DNA from 4 places in the Spirillospora sp. NPDC127506 genome. Region 1 is predicted to be linked to each of the others. Evidence: riboswitches for the same ligand, from Rfam matches in the RefSeq annotation. Region 1 holds a riboswitch; each other region holds the start of a gene.

The links. A riboswitch is a leader RNA that binds a small molecule or an ion and turns the genes downstream of it on or off. The one in region 1 is predicted to bind cobalamin.
Region 2: another riboswitch for cobalamin. It lies ahead of cobN (cobaltochelatase subunit CobN); the one in region 1 lies ahead of cobN (cobaltochelatase subunit CobN).
Region 3: another riboswitch for cobalamin. It lies ahead of metE (5-methyltetrahydropteroyltriglutamate--homocysteine S-methyltransferase); the one in region 1 lies ahead of cobN (cobaltochelatase subunit CobN).
Region 4: another riboswitch for cobalamin. It lies ahead of cobN (cobaltochelatase subunit CobN); the one in region 1 lies ahead of cobN (cobaltochelatase subunit CobN).

Annotation. Positions count from the first base shown of each region.
Region 1 is NZ_JBEORG010000064.1:10,023-14,923, reverse strand. Features, by position in the region: gene ABTW95_RS33720 (precorrin-2 C(20)-methyltransferase) at 1-440, opposite strand, end outside; gene ABTW95_RS33715 (precorrin-8X methylmutase) at 440-1,060, opposite strand; gene ABTW95_RS33710 (ferredoxin-like domain-containing protein) at 1,057-2,178, opposite strand; cobalamin riboswitch at 2,190-2,396, shown strand; gene cobN (cobaltochelatase subunit CobN) at 2,428-4,901, shown strand, end outside.
Region 2 is NZ_JBEORG010000047.1:31,730-36,630, forward strand. Features, by position in the region: gene ABTW95_RS30700 (precorrin-2 C(20)-methyltransferase) at 1-458, opposite strand, end outside; gene ABTW95_RS30705 (precorrin-8X methylmutase) at 458-1,078, opposite strand; gene ABTW95_RS30710 (ferredoxin-like domain-containing protein) at 1,075-2,271, opposite strand; cobalamin riboswitch at 2,344-2,465, shown strand; gene cobN (cobaltochelatase subunit CobN) at 2,520-4,901, shown strand, end outside.
Region 3 is NZ_JBEORG010000002.1:305,435-310,335, reverse strand. Features, by position in the region: gene ABTW95_RS04110 (hypothetical protein) at 1-95, shown strand, start outside; gene ABTW95_RS04105 (SDR family NAD(P)-dependent oxidoreductase) at 302-1,090, opposite strand; cobalamin riboswitch at 1,353-1,558, shown strand; gene metE (5-methyltetrahydropteroyltriglutamate--homocysteine S-methyltransferase) at 1,656-3,893, shown strand; gene ABTW95_RS04095 (ATP-binding protein) at 3,957-4,712, opposite strand.
Region 4 is NZ_JBEORG010000043.1:12,813-17,713, forward strand. Features, by position in the region: gene cobN (cobaltochelatase subunit CobN) at 1-2,581, opposite strand, end outside; cobalamin riboswitch at 2,636-2,770, opposite strand; gene ABTW95_RS29885 (ferredoxin-like domain-containing protein) at 2,843-3,970, shown strand; gene ABTW95_RS29890 (precorrin-8X methylmutase) at 3,967-4,587, shown strand; gene ABTW95_RS29895 (precorrin-2 C(20)-methyltransferase) at 4,587-4,901, shown strand, end outside.

The DNA of each region.
Region 1 (4,901 bases):
GGACGCCCCGCCGCCGCCGACGCCGCGCTCAGCGACGTGACGCCGGGGACCACCTCGGCCGGGTAGTGGGGTGCGAGCCGCTTGTGCAGGTGCATATAGGAGCCGTAGAAGAGCGGGTCGCCCTCGCTGAGCACGACGACATCACGGCCGGCGTCCAGGTGTTCGGCGAGGCGGGCGGCGCAGTCGGCGTAGAACTCGTCGAGCGCGCCCCGGTAGCCGCCCGGATGATCGGTCGTCTCGGTGGTCACCGGGTACACCAGCGGCTCTTCGATCTGGCCGTCGCGCAGATGGGGCGCGGCGATGGAGCGGGCGATGCTGCGGCCGTGGCGGGCGGAGTGGTAGGCGACCACGTCCGCCGCGCCGATCAGCCGCGCCGCCTTGACGGTCACGAGTTCGGGGTCGCCGGGCCCGACGCCCACGCCGTACAGCCGTCCGGTCATCATTCCGCCTCACTGGCGATGGCGTTGACCGCCGCCGCCGTCATCGCGCTGCCGCCGCGCCGGCCGCGCACCGTCAGGTGGTCGAGGCCGCTCGCGGCGAGCGCGTCCTTGGACTCGGCCGCGCCGATGAACCCGACCGGGATCCCGATGACGGCCGCCGGACGTCCTGCGCCCTCTTCGGTCAGTTCGAGCAGCCGGAACAGCGCGGTCGGCGCGTTGCCGATCGCCACCACCGCGCCGTCCAGCCGGTCGCGCCACAGCTCCAGCGCCGCCGCGCTCCGCGTGGTGCCGAGCCGCGCCGCGAGTTCGCGCATGCCCGGCTCGCCCAGGGTGCACACGACCGGGTTGGCGGCGGGCAGCCGCGCCCGCGTGATCCCGGACGCGACCATCCGCGCGTCGCACAGGATCGGCGCCCCGTCCAGCAGTGCGGCCCGCGCCCGCCGCACGACCTCCGGCGACCACGCCAGGTCGTCCACGAGGTCGGTCATCCCGCAGGCGTGGATCATCCGGACGGCGGCCCGCGCGACGTCGTCCGGCAGGCCGGACAGGTCGGCCTCGGCGCGGATGGTCGCGAAGGACCGCCGGTAGATCTCGGCGCCGTCCCGGACGTAGTCGATCACTGCTGCCCTTCCATCGGTCCCGCCATCTTCAGGACGACCGGGCCGCGGGGCATCCCGCAGCGTCGCTCGCATCCCGCCCAGTGGACGGGAGTCTCTGGGGCGATGTCCAGGCCGCCGACCCAGCGCCGCGCCTCGCCCTGGACGTCGCCGCGCGACTTCGCGCAGCCGGGGCTTCCCGTGCAGGCCGTCACACCGACCCACGGCGACGCGGCATCGGTCACCAGGCCCGCCGCCTCAAGCTTCGCGGCGACCGCCCGCGCCTCGGCAAGGTCGCGTAGCACGACACTTCGCCACGGCGTCACCCGGACCTCCGTAGCGGTATCGGCGAGCGCCTCGGCCTGCGCTCCGGACAACCGTCCGAGCGGAGGCACGGCCTCAAGCGAAACCAGCCCGTCACGCTGCTCGATGAACCCGGCGTACGGGGACGAGGGGGCCGAAGGCGCCGAACTCTCTCGGAGTGTCCCGCCCAGTCGCTCGGCAACGAGCCGTATGCCGTCCGGCACCTCGGCGAGCCGCCACGCGTCCTCCCGGACGTCGAGGAAAGCCTCCGCCGCCGCGAGCATAGCCCCGACCGGATCATCACCGGACGCCAGGTCGAGCAGCGTCCCGGTCAGCCGGAGACCGTCCGGGCCGAACGTGACGTCGGCGTCCAGGCCGGTGATGTCGCCGGTGCCGTCGTCTAACGCGAACAGGAACCGGCCCGGCAGCCCGGCCAGCCGCGGCGTGCCGCACAGGGCCCGGTCGAGCGTCGTGACCAGCGGATCCGTGGCGAGGGCGCCGCGCGGCCCGCGCCCGCCGAGCGGGGAGGCGACGACGTTGCGCACCCGCTCATGGGACGGCGAGGGCAGCAGCCCGGTGTCCGCCAGCCGCTCCGCGAGCACCGCCGGGTCCCGGACGCCGCGCAGCTGGAGGTTGCCGCGGGAGGTCAGCTCGATCACATCGCGGCCCAGCTCTCGGGCGGCGGCGCCAAGCATGCCGAGCTGCGCGGCGGAGACCGCGCCGCCCGGCGTGCGGACCCGGGCCAGCGGGCCGTCGGCGGCTTCGTGGGTCTGCAGTGCTCCGGGGCAGGCGTCGGCGCGTCCCGCCCGGTTGACGCTCGGCACGTTGACATTCGGCACGGGGAGGATGTTAACCACAGTTTGCAGGCGGCCCTCGCTGCCGTACTCTTCTCACCAGGCGATGGCAATGGGAGGAAGCCGGTGCGAATCCGGCGCGGTCCCGCCACTGTGACCGGGGAGCGAACCCCGCTTGAGGCCACTGTCCGACGCGGACGGGAAGGCCGGGGCGAGCGCTGATCCGGGAGTCAGGAGACTCCTGCCGTCGCGACACCCGCTACCGGGGCGAGGACCCCAGGGGGAGGTTCAGCCGTGTCCGCTGGCACGCATGCGCAGGAGCGCGCCGTCCTGCTGCTGTCGACGTCCGACACCGATCTGCTGAGCGCCCGCGCGTCCGGCGCCGTCTACCGGCTCGGCAACCCCGCGCGGCTGGCCGTGGACGACCTGCCCGCGCTGCTGGATGGCACCGATCTGGTCGTCGTCCGGCTGCTGGGCGGGCGCCGCGCCTGGGAGGACGGGCTCGACGCGCTGCTCGCGGGGCCCCGGCCCGTGGTGGTCCTCGGCGGCGAGCAGGCCCCCGACGCCGAGCTGATGGAACTGTCGACGGTGAGCGGCGGCGTGTGCGCCGACGCGCACGCCTACCTCGCGCACGGCGGGCCCGGCAACCTGGCCGAGCTGCACGCCTTCCTGTCGGACACGGTGCTGCTGACCGGCCGCGGCTTCGCGCCCCCGCGCCCCACCCCGACCTGGGGCCGGCTGGAGCGCGGCTCCCGCGCCGTGGACGGGCCCGTCGTCGGCGTCCTCTACTACCGCGCCCACCACATGGCCGGGAACACCGCGTTCGTCGAAGCGCTGTGCGCCGCCATCGAGGACGCGGGCGGACGACCGCTCCCGGTGTTCTGCTCGTCGCTGCGCACCGCCGAGCCGGCGCTGCTCGATACGCTCGGCGAGGCCGACGCGCTGGTGGTGACCGTCCTCGCGGCGGGCGGGTCGCGGCCCGCGACGGCCGGCGCGGGCGGCGACGACGAGGCGTGGGACGTCGGCGCCCTCGCCGCGCTGGACGTCCCGGTCCTGCAGGGCCTGTGCCTCACCACCGGCCGGGCCGACTGGGAGCGCAGCGACGATGGGCTGTCCCCGCTGGACGCCGCGTCGCAGGTCGCGATCCCCGAGTTCGACGGGCGCATCATCACCGTTCCGTTCTCGTTCAAGGAGACCGGCGAGGACGGCCTCACGGTCTACGCCGCCGACCCCGAGCGGGCCGCGCGGGTGGCCGGGATCGCCGTCCGGCACGGCCGCCTGCGGCATACCCCGGCCGTGGAGCGCCGCGTTGTGGTGATGCTGTCGGCGTATCCGACCAAGCACTCCCGGGTCGGCAACGCCGTCGGCCTGGACACCCCGGCGAGCACCGTCCGGCTCCTGGCCCGGCTCGCGCAGGCGGGCCACGACCTGGGCGAAGGCTTCCCCGGCGTCGACGGCCAGGACGGCGACGCGCTCATCCACGCGCTCATCGCGGCGGGCGGGCAGGACGAGGACTGGCTCACCGAAGAGCAGCTCGCGGGCAATCCCGTCCGCATCTCCGCCGCGTCCTACGAGCGCTGGTACCGTACCCTCCCCGGTGATCTGCGGGTGGAGATGGAGCGGCACTGGGGTCCGCCGCCCGGGGAGCTGTTCGTCCAGGACGGCGACATCGTCCTCGCCGCGCTCCGCGCCGGGAACGTCGTGGTGATGGTGCAGCCGCCGCGCGGCTTCGGGCAGAACCCCATCGCGATCTACCACGACCCCGACCTGCCGCCCAGCCACCACTACCTGGCCGCCTACCGGTGGCTGTCGGACGAGTTCGGCGCGCACGCGATCGTGCACGTCGGCAAGCACGGCAACCTCGAATGGCTGCCCGGCAAGGCGGCGGGCATGTCCGCCTCGTGCGGCACGGACGCGGCGCTCGGGGACGTCCCGCTGATCTACCCGTTCCTGGTCAACGACCCCGGCGAGGGCACGCAGGCCAAGCGCCGCGCGCACGCCGTCCTGGTGGACCACATGGTGCCGCCGATGGCCCGCGCGGAGACCTACGGCGACATCGCCCGCCTCGAACAGCTCCTCGACGAGCACGCCACCATCGCCGCGATGGACCCGGCGAAGCTGCCCGCGATCCGCGCCCAGATCTGGACGCTGATCCAGGCCGCGAAACTCGACCACGACCTCGGCCTGGACGACCGCCCCCACGACACCGAGTTCGACGACTTCCTCCTGCACGTCGACGGCTGGCTGTGCGAGGTGAAGGACGCGCAGATCCGCGACGGGCTGCACGTCCTCGGCGAGGCACCGACCGGCTCGACCAGGGTGGACCTGGTGCTGGCGATGCTGCGCGCCCGGCAGATGTGGTCGGGGCGGGAGACGCTGCCCGGCCTGCGCGAGGCGCTCGGTCTCACCGAGGACGGCACCGCCGGCCTCACCGACACAGACGCCGCCGAAGCCACCGCCCGCGCACTCGTCCAATCCATGGAGGACGCAGGATGGGCGGCGCAGGACGCCGGACGCGTCGCCGCCGAACACGCCCCCGAGGAGCGCCGCGAACTCGTCACCCGCGTGCTGGGCTTCGCCGCCAACGAGGTGGTTCCGCGCCTGGCCCGCACCACCGACGAGATCGACCACATCCTGCACGCACTGGACGGCGGATACGTTCCGGCCGGCCCCAGCGGGTCGCCGCTGCGCGGGCTCATCAACGTCCTGCCGACCGGCCGCAACTTCTACTCGGTGGACCCGCGCGCCGTGCCCAGCCGCCTCGCCTG
Region 2 (4,901 bases), on a different contig from region 1:
TCCTCCCGCTCCGCCAGGGGGCGCCCCGCCGCCGCCGACGCCGCGCTCAGCGACGTCACGCCGGGCACCACCTCGGTCGGGTAGTGCGGGGAGAGCCGCTTGTGCAGGTGCATGTAGGACCCGTAGAACAGCGGGTCGCCCTCGCTCAGCACCACGACGGTCCGCCCCGCGTCGAGGTGCGCGGCGAGCCGGGCGGCGCAGTCGGCGTAGAAGTCGTCCAGCGCCCCCTGGTAGCCGCCCGGGTGGCCGGTCGCCTCGGTCGTCACCGGGTAGACGAGCTGCTCCTCGACCTGGCCGTCCCGCAGGTACGGCGCGGCGACCGACCGGGCGATGCTGCGCCCGTGCCGCGCGGAGTGGTAGGCGACCACGTCGGCGCCGCCGATCAGCCGCGCCGCCTTCACCGTGACCAGTTCCGGATCGCCGGGGCCGACGCCCACGCCGAACAGCCGCCCCGCCATCACTCCGCCTCACTGGCGACGGCGTTGACCGCCGCCGCCGCCATCGCGCTGCCGCCGCGCCGCCCGCGCACCGCCAGGTGGTCGAGGCCGCTCGCGGCGAGCGCCTCCTTGGACTCGGCGGCGCCGATGAACCCGACCGGGATCCCGAGGACCGCCGCCGGCCGCCCCGCGCCCTCCTCGACCAGTTCCAGCAGCCGGAACAGCGCGGTCGGCGCGTTGCCGATCGCGACGACCGCGCCGTCGAGCCGGTCGCGCCACAGCTCCAGCGCCGCCGCGCTCCGCGTGGTGCCGAGCCGCGCCGCCAGCTCCGGCACGCCGGGATCGCCGAGCGTGCACACGACCTCGTTGCCGGCGGGCAGCCGCTTCCGGGTGATCCCGGACGCGACCATCCGCGCGTCGCACAGCACCGGCGCGCCGCCCAGCAGCGCCGACCGCGCCCGCTCCACCACCCCCGGCGACCACACAAGGTCCTGGACGAGGTCGGTCATCCCGCAGGCGTGGATCATCCGGACCGCGACCCGCGCCACGTCGTCCGGCAGGCCCGACAGGTCGGCCTCCGCGCGGATCGCCGCGAACGACCGCCGGTAGATCTCGGCGCCGTCCCGGACGTAGTCGATCACCGCTGCCCCTCCGCCGTCTCCGCCCCCACCGTCTCCGCCCCCACCGTCTTCAGCACGACCGGGCCGCGCGGCGTCCCGCACTTGCGCTCGCAGCCCGCCCAGTGCACGGGGGTCGCGGGGGCGCGCTCCAGCCCGCCGACCCACCGCCGCGCCTCGCCCTGCACGTCACCGCGCGACTTCGCGCATCCGGGGCTCCCGGTGCACGCCGACACCCCGACCCAGGGCGACGCCGCATCGACCGCGAACCCCGCCGCCCCGAGTTCCTCCGCGACCCGGCCCACCGAATCCGAGCCGAGGTCCCGCACCACGACGCTCCGCCAGGGGGTGACCCGCACGTCGTCCGCCGCCTCCGCGAGTGCCCCGGCCTGCGCACCGGACATCCGCCCGAGCGGAGGCACGGCCTCAAGCGCGGTGAGCCCGCCGCGCTGCGGGATGGCCCCCGCATACGGGCGGCGCGGCTCGGGAAGTTCGCGGATTTCGCCGAGTTCCGCCCCGAACCGTTCCGTGAGCCGTTCCGCGACGAGCCGCGGCCCGTCCGGCACCTCCGCCAACCGCCACGCGTCACCGCGGACGTCGAGGAACGCCTCCGCGGCCGCCACCAGCAAATCGATCGCACCGGCACTCACACCGGCACTCACGCCCGCACCCGCACCGTCCATGGACGGCCGATCGCCGGCCGGTACGCCGAACAGCAATGGCGAGTCGGCGAGGCGGAGGCCGGCCGGGGTGCAGGTCAGGTCGGCGCCGAGGGCCGCGACGTCGCCCGTGCCGTCGTCCAAGGCGAACAGGAAGCGGCCGGGAAGCCCGGCGAGCCGGGCGTTCGCGCACAGCGCCAGATCCAGCGCGGTGACCAGCGGGTCCGTCGCCAGGGTGCCGTGGACGCCACGTCCCCCTAACGGGGAGGCCACGATGTTGCGGACCCGTTCGTGGGACGGCGAAGGCAGCAGGCCCGCCGCCTCCAGGCGTCCCGCGAGCCGCCCCGGATCGCGGACGCCGCGCAGCTGCAGGTTGCCCCGCGACGTCAGTTCGATCACGTCGCCGCCCAGCTCCCGGGCCGCGGCGCCGAGCACCCGGAGCTGCGCGGACGTCACCGCGCCGCCCGGGACGCGGACGCGCGCCAGCGGCCCGTCGGCGGCGTCGTGGGTGCGCAGCGCGCCGGGGCACGCGTCGGCGCGGGCTCTGACATTCGGCACGGGGAGGATGTTAACCGCACTTTGCGGGCGGGCCGCGCTGCCGTACTGTTCTCCCCAGGCGATGGCAATGGGAGGAAGCCGGTGCGAATCCGGCGCGGTCCCGCCACTGTGACCGGGGAGCGAACCCCGCTGGAGGCCACTGTCCGCACGGACGGGAAGGCCGGGGCGAGCGTCGATCCGGGAGCCAGGACACTCCTGCCGTCGCGACACCCGCGACCGGGGCGAGGACCCCAGGGGGAGGAACGGCCGTGTCCGCCGACACCGTGCTGCTGCTGTCGACGTCCGACACCGATCTGCTGAGCGCGCGAGCGTCCGGCGCCGCCTACCGGCTCGGCAACCCGGCGCGGCTCGCCGTGGACGACCTGCCCGCGCTGCTCGACGGCGCCGCCCTCGTCGTCGTCCGGCTGCTCGGCGGGCGCCGCGCCTGGGAGGACGGCCTCGACGCGCTGCTCGCGGGGCCCCGCCCCGTCGTCGTCCTCGGCGGCGAGCAGGCCCCCGACGCCGAGCTGATGGAGCTGTCCACGGTCAGCGGCGGCGTCTGCGCGGAGGCCCACGCCTACCTCGCGCACGGCGGGCCGGGCAACCTCGCCGAGCTGCACGCGTTCCTGTCCGACACCGTGCTGCTGACCGGGCGCGGGTTCGCGCCGCCGGCGCCGGCCCCGGCGTGGGGGCTGCTCGAACGCGAGCCCCGCACCGCCGAGGGCCCGCTCATCGCCGTGCTGTACTACCGCGCCCACCACATGGCCGGGAACACCGCGTTCGTCGAGGCGCTGTGCGCGGCCGTCGAGGACGCCGGCGGCCGCGCGATGCCCGTCTTCTGCTCCTCGCTCCGCACCGCCGAACCCGCGCTGCTCGACACGCTCGGGCGGGCCGACGCGCTGGTCGTGACCGTGCTCGCGGCGGGCGGTTCGCGCCCCGCGGCGGCCGGGGCGGGCGGCGACGACGAGGCGTGGGACGTGGGGGCGCTCGCCGCGCTGGACGTCCCGATCCTGCAGGGCCTCTGCCTGACGACGAGCCGCGCCGACTGGGAGGCGAGCGACGACGGCCTGTCCCCGCTGGACGCCGCGTCGCAGGTCGCGATCCCCGAGTTCGACGGCCGCGTCATCACCGTCCCGTTCTCGTTCAAGGAGGTCGACGAGGACGGCCTCACCGTCTACCGGGCCGACCCGGAGCGGGCGGCGCGGGTCGCCGGGATCGCCGTGCGGCACGGCCGGCTCCGGCACACGCCCCCCGCCCGGCGCCGCGTCGTGGTGATGCTGTCGGCGTACCCGACCAAGCACTCCCGCGTCGGCAACGCCGTCGGGCTCGACACCCCGCTGAGCACCGTCCGGCTGCTGCGCCGCCTCGAACAGGACGGCTACGACCTCGGCGAGGGCTTCCCCGGCGTCCGCGAGCAGGACGGCGACGCGCTCGTGCACGCCCTCATCGCGGCCGGCGGCCAGGACGAGGACTGGCTCACCGAGGAGCAGCTCGCGGGCAACCCGGTCCGCATCTCCGCCGCGTCCTACGAGCGCTGGTACCGCACGCTCCCCGAGGAGCTGCGCGGGGAGATGGAGCTGCACTGGGGCCCGCCGCCAGGGCAGCTGTTCGTGCAGGACGGCGACATCGTCCTCGCCGCCCTCCGCGCCGGGAACGTCGTCGTGATGGTGCAGCCGCCGCGCGGCTTCGGGCAGAACCCCATCGCGATCTACCACGACCCCGACCTGCCGCCCAGCCACCACTACCTGGCCGCCTACCGGTGGCTGTCGGACGAGTTCGGCGCGCACGCGATCGTGCACGTCGGCAAGCACGGCAACCTGGAGTGGCTGCCCGGCAAGGCGGCGGGCATGTCGGCGTCGTGCGGCGCCGACGCCGCGCTCGGCGACGTCCCGCTGATCTACCCGTTCCTCGTCAACGACCCGGGGGAGGGGACGCAGGCGAAGCGGCGCGCGCACGCCGTCCTCGTCGACCACATGGTCCCGCCGATGGCCCGCGCCGAGACCTACGGCGACATCGCCCGCCTCGAACAGCTCCTGGACGAACACGCCGCCATCGCCGCGATGGACCCGGCGAAGCTGCCGGCGATCCGCGCGCAGATCTGGACGCTGATCCAGGCCGCCAGGCTCGACCACGACCTCGGCCTGGACGACCGCCCGCACGACAGCGAGTTCGACGACTTCCTCCTGCACGTGGACGGCTGGCTGTGCGAGGTGAAGGACGCGCAGATCCGCGACGGCCTGCACGTGCTCGGCGAGGCGCCGGAGGGCCGGACCCGCGTCGACCTGGTGCTGGCCATGCTCCGCGCCCGGCAGATGTGGTCGGGGCGCGAGACGCTGCCCGGCCTGCGCGAGGCGCTCGGCCTGTCCGAGGACGGCTCCGCCGGCCTCGCCGCCGTCGACGCGGCCGAGGCCGCCGCCCGCGACCTCGTCCAGGCCATGGAGGACGCGGGCTGGGCCGCGGACGCGGCCGCCGTTGCCGCCCGGCGGGTCCCCGCCGAGCGCCGCGGCCTCGTGGCCCGGGTCCTGGAGTTCGCCGCCGCCGAGGTCGTCCCGCGCCTGGCCCGGACGTCCGACGAGATCGACCACGTCCTGCACGCCCTCGACGGCGGCTACGTCCCGGCCGGGCCGAGCGGCTCGCCGCTGCGCGGCCTC
Region 3 (4,901 bases), on a different contig from region 1:
CCTCCTCATTCCACATCGGCCTCGGCGACGACGCCGACGGCAAGGCGTTCCTCGCCGCCCTGCGCGAGGCCGTCACCGAGGCGAAAACCGCTTGAAAAGACCGCGGCCCGGCCCCGTGTGCGAGGGCCGAGCCGCGGTGCGGAAAAGGTCAGCAGTACTTCGAAGAGCCCTTCTTCCCCCGGGAGCACTTGTCGGCGAGCCGGTTGGAATGGAATCCCTATTTGTACCGGTATCCCGCGCCGGTCGGGAGGTCCTGGCCAGCTCTGGGTCTGCTGTCAACCGGGCCCGGCGCCGGCGCGTCCTACTTTTCGCGTTTCTGCAGGTCGTCCGGGAAAACACGGACTTCTTCGGGGTCCCGGCCGACCGCGTGCCGCCCGCCGTCCACGGGCAGGACGGCGCCGTTCACGAAACTCGCCTCGTCCGAGAGCAGGTACGCGACGGCCGCGGCCACCTCGGCCGGACGACCGACCCGGCCCAGGGGATGGAGCAACCGCATCTCCTCCTCGATTCGCGCCCTCTCCTCCGGCGCCTGGTTTTCCAGGAACGCCTCATAGCGACCGGTCGTGATCGAGCCCAGGGCCACGACGTTCGTGCGGACGCCATGCGGCCCGTAATCGACGGCCATGGCCCGGCTGAGCCCCTCAATGGCCGCCTTCGCCGTCGCATAAGGCAGCGATCCCCGCACCGGGCGCTGCGCCTGATGGGACGAGACATTCACAATGGCGCCGCCCGTCCCGGCCTCCAGGAAACGGCGGACGGCGGTCACGCACCCCACCACCGCCGGGTTGAAGTTGAGCGCGACCAGATCCAGGATCTCGCCCGCCGAGGGTGAAGGCACATCACGGAAAACGGCGGCGTTGTTCACCCACCCGGTCAGCGTCCCGGCCTCCTGCGCCAGATCGGCCGCGCGCTCGGCGACGTCCTCCTCCGCCGCACTTCCCACGACCGGGATCACCGGGCCGTCCGCCCATTCCAGAGCCGCCGGATCGAGTTCGACCACGACGACCTTGCCGCCGTCCGCGACCAGCCGCTCGACGATGCCGCGCCCGACACCGCGTCCACCGCCCGTGACCACATAACTCCGCCGCACAGGGACCTCCTCGAATTCCGGAACGCCCCCATGATCACCCTGCCCGACGGCGCCCGTTCACGGCCGGGTGGGCGGCACTAGCCGACCTTCCATTCGGCGGCGGAGCCGAAGCCGGACGACGCGGCGAAGCGGATGCGTTCGATCGTCGCCTTCTTGCCGACTTCGAACGTCACGCAGCCGCGCTGGGTCTCTCCCTTGGTCAGCCGGTCGTCTGTACCATGCGCGGCCGCCCACTCCGCGGGGGCGGGCGGTGGGAGGTGGGTAGGGTGTGTGGTGCGGATGGTTCGCTCGATTTGAGTGTCGTAAGAGGGAACCCGGTGCGAGTCCGGGACTGCCCCGCAGCGGTGAGCGGGAACGACCGCCGTCATATGCACTGGGCCCGCGCGGCCTGGGAAGCGACGGCCAGTAGGACGCCTCGAAGAGGCGGTGCCCGCGAGTCCGAAGACCTGCCTCCGCCCGCGCACCGGCCGGTGCGCGGTGGTCTGCGGCCTCGCGGGAAGGCCCGGCGGCGGCCCGTCGTCGCGCCGTTCCCGGGGTCGCCCGTGGCACAGCGAGGGAAGCCGCCATGAACACGACGATCCTCGGATACCCCCGAATCGGGGCGGACCGGGAGCTGAAGGTCGCCACCGAGAACTACTGGGCGGGACGGGCGGGCGCCGACGACCTCGGCAGGACCGGCGCCGAGCTGCGCGCCGAGGTGTGGACGGGCCTGCGCGACGCCGGCGTCGACGCGATCCCGTCCAACACCTTCTCGTTCTACGACCAGATGCTCGACGCCAGCGTGCTGGTCGACGCCGTCCCCGAGCGGTACCGGCACCTGGACGGGTTCGACCGGTACTTCGCCATGGCCCGCGGCGTCCAGGACGTCCCGCCGCTCGAAATGACCAAGTGGTTCGACACGAACTACCACTACATCGTCCCCGAGCTGGGGCCGGACACGCGGTTCCGGCTGGCGGACGGCGCAGCCGCCAAGCCGCTCGCCGAGTACCGGGAGGCGAAAGCGCTCGGCATCGAGACGCGGCCCGTGCTCATCGGGCCGCTCACCTATCTGCTGCTGGCGAAGCCGTCGGCGCCGGGATTCCGGACGCTGGAGCTGCTCGACGGGCTCGTGGACGTGTACGCCGAGATCCTGGAGCGGCTGGCGGGGTCGGGCGCGCAGTGGGTGCAGCTGGACGAGCCCGCGCTCGTCGAAGACCGCGGCGAGGAGGAGATCCGCGCGCTGGCGCGGGCCTATGCGCGGCTCGGGCAGCTGAGCTGCCGGCCGCATCTGATGGTCGCCACCTACTTCGGCGCCATCGAGGCGGACGCGTTGCGCGTGCTGGCCGGGAGCCGCGTGGAGGCCGTCGCGCTCGATTTCGTCGCCGGGCCGGGCAACGTGGACGTGCTCGCATCGGTGGGCGGGCTACCGCGCAAGACGCTCGTGGCGGGCGTTGTCGACGGGCGGAACGTCTGGCGCACCGACGTACGGAAGGCGCTGTCCACGTGCGCGTCCGTGCTGGGGCTCGTCGATCAGATCGTGGTCGGGACGTCCTGCTCGCTGATGCACGTACCGCTCGACCTCGACCGGGAGACCGCGCTCGACCCGCGGGTCCGCGGGCGGCTCGCGTTCGCGCGGCAGAAGGTCGACGAGGTCGTCGCGATCGGGCGGGCCCTGCGGGAGGACGCCCCCGTCCAGGAGGCCGCGCCGCTCCCGGAGGCCGGTGTCGACCGGGCGGTCCGCGAGCGGCTCGGGTCGGTGGGCGAGACGCGGCGCAGCGGGCACGCCGTCCGGTACGCCGCGCAGCGGGAGGCGCTCGGCCTGCCCGATCTCGCGACCACCACGATCGGCTCGTTCCCGCAGACCGCCGAGATCCGCCGGATCCGCGCCGACCGCCGCGCCGGGCGCATCGGCGAGGACGAGTACGTCGCCGCGATGAAGCGGGAGATCGCCCGCGTCATCGCGCTCCAGGAGGACCTCGGCCTGGACGTCCTCGTGCACGGCGAGCCCGAGCGCAACGACATGGTGCAGTACTTCGCCGAGCAGCTCGACGGGTACGCGGCGACCGAGCACGGGTGGGTGCAGTCGTACGGGTCGCGCTACGTGCGGCCGCCGATCCTGCACAGCGACGTCTCGCGGCCCCGCCCGATGACCGTCGAGTGGGCCGCGTACGCGCAGTCGCTGACGGGCAAGCCGGTCAAGGGGATGCTGACCGGGCCGGTGACGATGCTCGCCTGGTCGTTCGTCCGCGACGACCAGCCGCTCGCCGAGACCGCCCTGCAGGTCGCCCTCGCGATCCGGGACGAGATCGCCGACCTGGAGGCGGCCGGGATCCGCGTCATCCAGGTGGACGAGCCCGCGCTGCGCGAGCTGCTGCCGCTGAAGCGGAAGGACCGCGCCGCCTACCTCGACTGGGCGGTCGGCGCGTTCCGGCTGGCCACGTCCGGCGTCCAGGACACCACCCAGATCCACACGCACATGTGCTACTCGGAGTTCGGCGAGATCATCGGCGCGATCGGGGCGCTGGACGCCGACGTCACCAGCGTGGAGGCGGCCCGCTCGCGCATGGAGCTGGTCGGCGACCTGCGCGCCGCCGGGTACGAGAACGGCATCGGGCCCGGCGTGTACGACATCCACTCGCCGCGCGTCCCGTCCGCCGAGGAGATCGAGGAGAACCTGCGCCGCGCGCTGCGGGCCGTCGAGCCGGGGCGGCTGTGGGTCAACCCCGACTGCGGCCTGAAGACCCGCGCCTACCCGGAGACGGAGGCGTCGCTGCGCAACCTGGTCGCGGCGGCCCGCCGGGTGCGGGCCGGGCTGGCCGGCTGATCCCCCCCCCGCCGCCGCATGGCCCGCCCCCACCCCGGGCCATGCGGCGGCCGACCGGCGGCCTCAGTCGTGCATGCACTCCCAGATCCGGACGAGCTGCTCGCACACCTCGGTGATGTCCTCGATCGGAAGCTTGCCGGACTCCCCGGACGCGGCGCACCAGCGGAACGTCGCCGACTCGCACCAGACGGTCAGGTCACCGCGCCCGGACAGGAGGGAGATGCCGAGTTCGTCCCGCAGTGAGAGCTCGTCGATGCCGCGCTGGAGGAGCAGCGCGTGCAGGTCCTTGGCGGCGTGCGGCTCGTCCATCCGGACGGTGCGCCGGTGGCGGCGGGCGGTGCGCGGCAAGGGCAGCGCGAACCAGGTCGCCTTCCCCCGGACGGCCGGCGTCCGGAGCCGGGAGCGGGACGGGTGGTGCCCCCACCGCCCCTGGGTCAGCAGGTCGATGATCTCCAGGCCGCGGCCGTGTTCGAGCATCGGCCCGGCGGGCGCCTGGGGACGCCAGGAGCGCAGCGTGTCGAACGCCTTGACGACGAGCTCGTCCCGGCCCCGCCCGTCCGTCCGCTGGTAGACCCACAGCTCGGCGCCGGACTGCCCGTCGCCGGGCGTGGCGTGCTGTAAGACGTTCGTGGCCAGCTCGCTGACCATGAGGATGACGTCGTCGACGTCCTGGACGCAGAGCCCGAGCGCGGGGAGAAGGCCGGTGACGTGCGCGCGGGCGACCCTGGCGATGGAGTCGTCCGCGGGCAGCGGCAGGGCGGCGCAGCCGCCGTTCTCCAGCCTCCACGGAATCCCGCACGTCGCTGCGGCCTTCGTCATGACGCCACCTCGGTGGTTACGGAGACATTCGCGATTCAGGCATTCGCGGCTTGAACCTCAACGGTTCGCGACTCGCTATGTGTGAATCACAGAACCCAGCTTCGCACATTTCTGGCCGTCTGGCGCGGCAGACGGCAAGGATCATGCATTTGAAGTTGAGACGTTCACCGATGTGCCCCAAAGCGTCCA
Region 4 (4,901 bases), on a different contig from region 1:
TGGTCCCCCACACCGACAGGCCGACCGAGCGCGGCCATTCGCCGTGGTCGGTGCGGTAGCGCTCCAGCAGCGAGTCGGCCATCGCCTGCCCGGTCTCCCAGGCGAGGCGGCTGGGCACGGCGCGCGGGTCCACGGAGTAGAAGTTGCGGCCGGTCGGCAGGACGTTGATGAGCCCGCGCAGCGGCGACCCGCTCGGGCCCGCGGGGATGTAGCCGCCGTCCAGGGCGTGCAGGACGTGGTCGAGCTCGTCCGGTGTGCGCGCCAGGCGCGGGACGACCTCGGTGGCGGCGAACTCCAGGACGGGGGCCACCAAGGCGCGGCGCTCGGCCGGGACGCGCTGCGCGACTTCGGGGACGGCGTCCACGGCCCAGTCCGCGTCCTCCATGGCCTGGACGAGGGCGCGGGCGGTGGCCTCGGCGGCGTCCACGTCGGTGAGTCCGGCGGTGCCGTCCTCGGTGAGGCCGAGCGCCTCGCGCAGGCCGGGCAGCGTCTCCCGGCCCGACCACATCTGCCGGGCGCGGAGCATGGCCAGCACCAGGTCCACTCGTGTGGAGCCGGTCGGCGCCTGCCCGAGGACGTGCAGGCCGTCGCGGATCTGCGCGTCCTTCACCTCGCACAGCCAGCCGTCCACGTGCAGCAGGAAGTCGTCGAACTCGGTGTCGTGGGGGCGGTCGTCGAGGCCGAGGTCGTGGTCGAGTTTGGCGGCCTGGATCAGCGTCCAGATCTGCGCGCGGATGGCGGGGAGCTTCGCCGGGTCCATCGCGGCGATCGTGGCGTGCTCGTCGAGGAGCTGTTCGAGGCGGGCGATGTCGCCGTAGGTCTCCGCGCGGGCCATCGGCGGGACCATGTGGTCCACCAGGACTGCGTGGGCGCGGCGCTTGGCCTGCGTCCCCTCGCCGGGGTCGTTGACGAGGAACGGGTAGATCAGCGGCACGTCGCCGAGGGCGGCGTCGGTGCCGCACGACGCCGACATCCCCGCCGCCTTGCCGGGCAGCCACTCCAGGTTGCCGTGCTTGCCGACGTGCACGATCGCGTGCGCGCCGAATTCGTCGGACAGCCACCGGTAGGCGGCGAGGTAGTGGTGGCTGGGCGGCAGGTCGGGGTCGTGGTAGATGGCGATCGGGTTCTGCCCGAAGCCGCGCGGCGGCTGCACCATGACGACGACGTTGCCGGCGCGCAGGGCGGCGAGGACGAGGTCGCCGTCCTGGACGAACAGCTCGCCGGGCGCCGGGCCCCAGTGGCGCTCCATCTCCGCGCGCAGGTCGTCGGGGAGGGTGCGGTACCAGCGCTCGTAGGACGCGGCGGAGATGCGGACGGGGTTGCCCGCGAGTTGCTCTTCGGTGAGCCAGTCTTCGTCCTGGCCGCCCGCCGCGATGAGCGCGTGGATGAGCGCGTCGCCGTCCTGCTCGGCGACGCCGGGGAAGCCTTCGCCCAGGTCGTAGCCCGCTTCGGCGAGCCGGGCCAGCAGCCGGACGGTGCTCGCCGGGGTGTCCAGGCCGACGGCGTTGCCGACCCGGGAGTGCTTGGTCGGGTACGCCGACAGCATCACCACGAGGCGGCGGGCGGGCGGCGGGGTGTGCCGCAGGCGGCCGTGCCGTACGGCGATCCCGGCGACCCGCGCGGCGCGCTCGGGGTCGGCGGCGTAGAAGGTGAGGCCGTCCTCGTCGGTCTCCTTGAACGAGAACGGGACGGTGATGATGCGGCCGTCGAACTCGGGGATCGCGACCTGCGACGCGGCGTCCAGCGGGGACAGCCCGTCGTCGCTGTCCGCCCAGGCGTCCCGGCCGGTGGTGAGGCAGAGGCCCTGGAGGATCGGGACGTCCAGGTCGGCGAGGGCGCCGACGTCCCACGCTTCATCGTCGCCGCCCGCGCCGGCCGTCGCGGGCCGCGCCCCGCCCGCCGCGAGGACCGTCACCACCAGCGCGTCGGCCTGGCGGAGCGTGCCGAGCAGTTCGGGCTCCGCTGTGCGCAGCGACGAGCAGAAGACCGGGAGCGGGCGTCCGCCCGCGTCCTCGATCGCGGCGCACAGCGCGTCGACGAACGCGGTGTTCCCGGCCATGTGGTGGGCGCGGTAGTACAGGACGCCGACGACCGGCCCTTCCGTGGCGCGGGATTCGCGCTCCAGCAGGCCCCAGGTCGGGGTGGGGCGCGGCGGCTCGAAGCCGCGGCCGGTCAGCAGCACCGTGTCCGACAGGAAGGCGTGCAGTTCGGCCAGGTTGGCGGGGCCGCCGTGCGCGAGGTAGGCGTGCGCGTCGGCGCACACGCCGCCGCTCACCCCGCCGCGGAGGCTCGACAGCTCCATCAGCTCGGCGTCGGGGGCCTGCTCGCCGCCGAGGACGACCACTGGGCGGGGGCCGGCGAGCAGCGCGTCGAGGCCGTCCTCCCAGGCGCGGCGCCCGCCGAGCAGCCGGACGACGACGAGGTGGGTGCCGTCCACCAGCGCCGGGAGGTCGTCGACGGCCAGCCGCGCGGGGTTGCCGAGGCGGTAATTGGCGCCGGAGGCGCGCGCGCTCAGCAGGTCTGTATCGGACGTGGACAGCAGCAGGACCGTGCGGCCCTGCCCGGACGTGTCGGTGGACACGGCGGATCCTCCCCCTGGGGTCCTCGCCCCGGTCGCGGGTGTCGCGACGGCAGGAGTGTCCTGGCTCCCGGATCAGTGCTCGCCCCGGCCTTCCCATCCGCCCCTCGGAGAGGGGCGGACAGTGGCCTTGAGCGGGGTTCGCTCCCCGGTCACAGTGGCGGGACCGCGCCGGATTCGCACCGGCTTCCTCCCATTGCCATCGTCTACGCACGAGACTACGGCAGCGCGGGGCCGCCTGGAAACTGTGGTTTCATCCTCCTCGTGTCGAATGTCAAGCGGGCGGGACGGCCACGTGCCGACGCCTGCCCCGGAGCGCTGCAGACCCATGACGCGGCCGACGGCCCGCTGGCGCGGGTCCGTACGCCGGGCGGCGCGGTGTCATCCGCGCAGCTCGCCGTGCTCGGCGCAGCCGCCCGCGAGCTGGGCGGCGACGTGATCGAGCTGACCTCCCGCGGCAACCTCCAGCTGCGCGGGGTGCGCGACCCGGCGCGGCTCGCGGACCGGCTGGCGGGCGCCGGGCTGCTGCCCTCGCCGTCGCACGAGCGGGTGCGCAACATCGTCGCGTCCCCGCTCGGCGGGCGCGGGCCCCGCGGCGTCCTGGCGACGGACACGCTGGTCACGGCGCTCGACCGGGCGCTCTGCGGCGTCCCGCGGCTGGCGGGGCTGCCGGGCCGGTTCCTGTTCGGGTTCGACGACGGCAGCGGCGACATCGCGGCCCTGGACGCCGACGTCGCGTTCGGGCCCGCCGCTCTCCGGCTGGCCGGGACGCCGCTCGACCTGGACCTCGGCGGGGATCCGGTCGCGGCGATGCTCGCGGCCGCGGGGGCGTTCCTCGACGTCCGGAAGGACGCCTGGCGACTGGCGGAGGTGCCGGACGGGGTGCGGCTGGTCGCCGCGAAACTGGGTGGGACACCCCTGGACGACCCGAAAGTTTCGGTGCCGGGACCCGCGTACGCGGGTTTCATCGAGCAGCGGGACGGGAGGGTCGCGCTGGAGATCGTCCCGCCGCTGGGGCGGCTGTCCGGGGCCCAGGTCGGAGCGCTCGGCGAGACGGCGGGCGACCCCGGCGAGGTGCGGATCACGCCGCGGCGGAGCGTCGTCCTGCGCGATCTGGACCCGGGCGAGGCGAGGGTGAGCGCCGCGAAACTCGCGGAGGCCGGCTTCGCGGTCGACGCCGCCTCGCCCTGGGTCGGCGTCACGGCCTGCACCGGGAGCCCCGGCTGCGCGAAGTCGCGCGGCGACGTCCAGGGCGACGCACGGCGCTGGGTCGTCGGCCTGGAGCGCGCCCCAGAGACTCCCGTCCACTGGGCGGGATGCGAGCGACGCTGCGGGATGCCCCGCGGCCCAGTCGTCCTGAAGATGGCGGGACCGAGGGAGGAACAGCGGTGATCGACTACGTCCGGGACGGCGCCGAGATCTACCGGCGGTCCTTCGCGACCATCCGCGCGGAGGCCGACTTGTCGGGTCTGCCGGACGACGTGGCGCGGGCCGCGGTCCGGATGATCCACGCCTGCGGCATGACCGACCTCGTGGACGACCTGGCGTGGTCGCCGAAGGTCGCGGAACGGGCACGGGCGGCGCTGCTGGACGGCGCACCGATCCTGTGCGACGCGCGGATGGTCGCGTCCGGGATCACGATGGCGCGGCTGCCGGCCGGCAACGAGGTCGTGTGCACGCTGGGCAACCCCGGCGTCCCGGACCTGGCGGAGCGGCTCGGCACTACGCGCAGCGCGGCGGCGCTGGAGCTGTGGCGCGACCGGCTGGACGGCGCGGTGGTGGCGATCGGCAACGCGCCGACCGCACTGTTCCGCCTGCTCGAACTGGTGGCGGAGGGCGCGGGACGCCCCGCGGCCGTCATCGGGATCCCGGTCGGCTTCATCGGCGCGGCCGAGTCCAAGGACGCGCTCGCCGCCAGTGGCCTGGAACACCTGACCGTGCGCGGGCGGCGCGGCGGCAGCGCGATGACGGCGGCGGCGGTCAACGCCGTCGCCAGTGAGGCGGAGTGATGACCAGACCCGGCACCGGACCCGCAACCGGACGGCTGTACGGCGTGGGCGTCGGGCCCGGCGACCCCGAACTGGTCACGGTGAAGGCGGCGCGGCTGATCGGCGCGGCGGACGTGGTCGCCTACCACTCCGCCCGCCACGGCCGCAGCATCGCCCGCTCGATCGCGGCGCCCCATCTGCGCGAAGGGCAGATCGAGGAGCCGCTGCTGTACCCGGTGACCACCGAGGCGACCGACCACCCCGGCGGCTACCGGGGCGCGCTCGACGAGTTCTACGCCGACTGCGCCGGCCGGCTCGCCGAGCATCTCGACGCG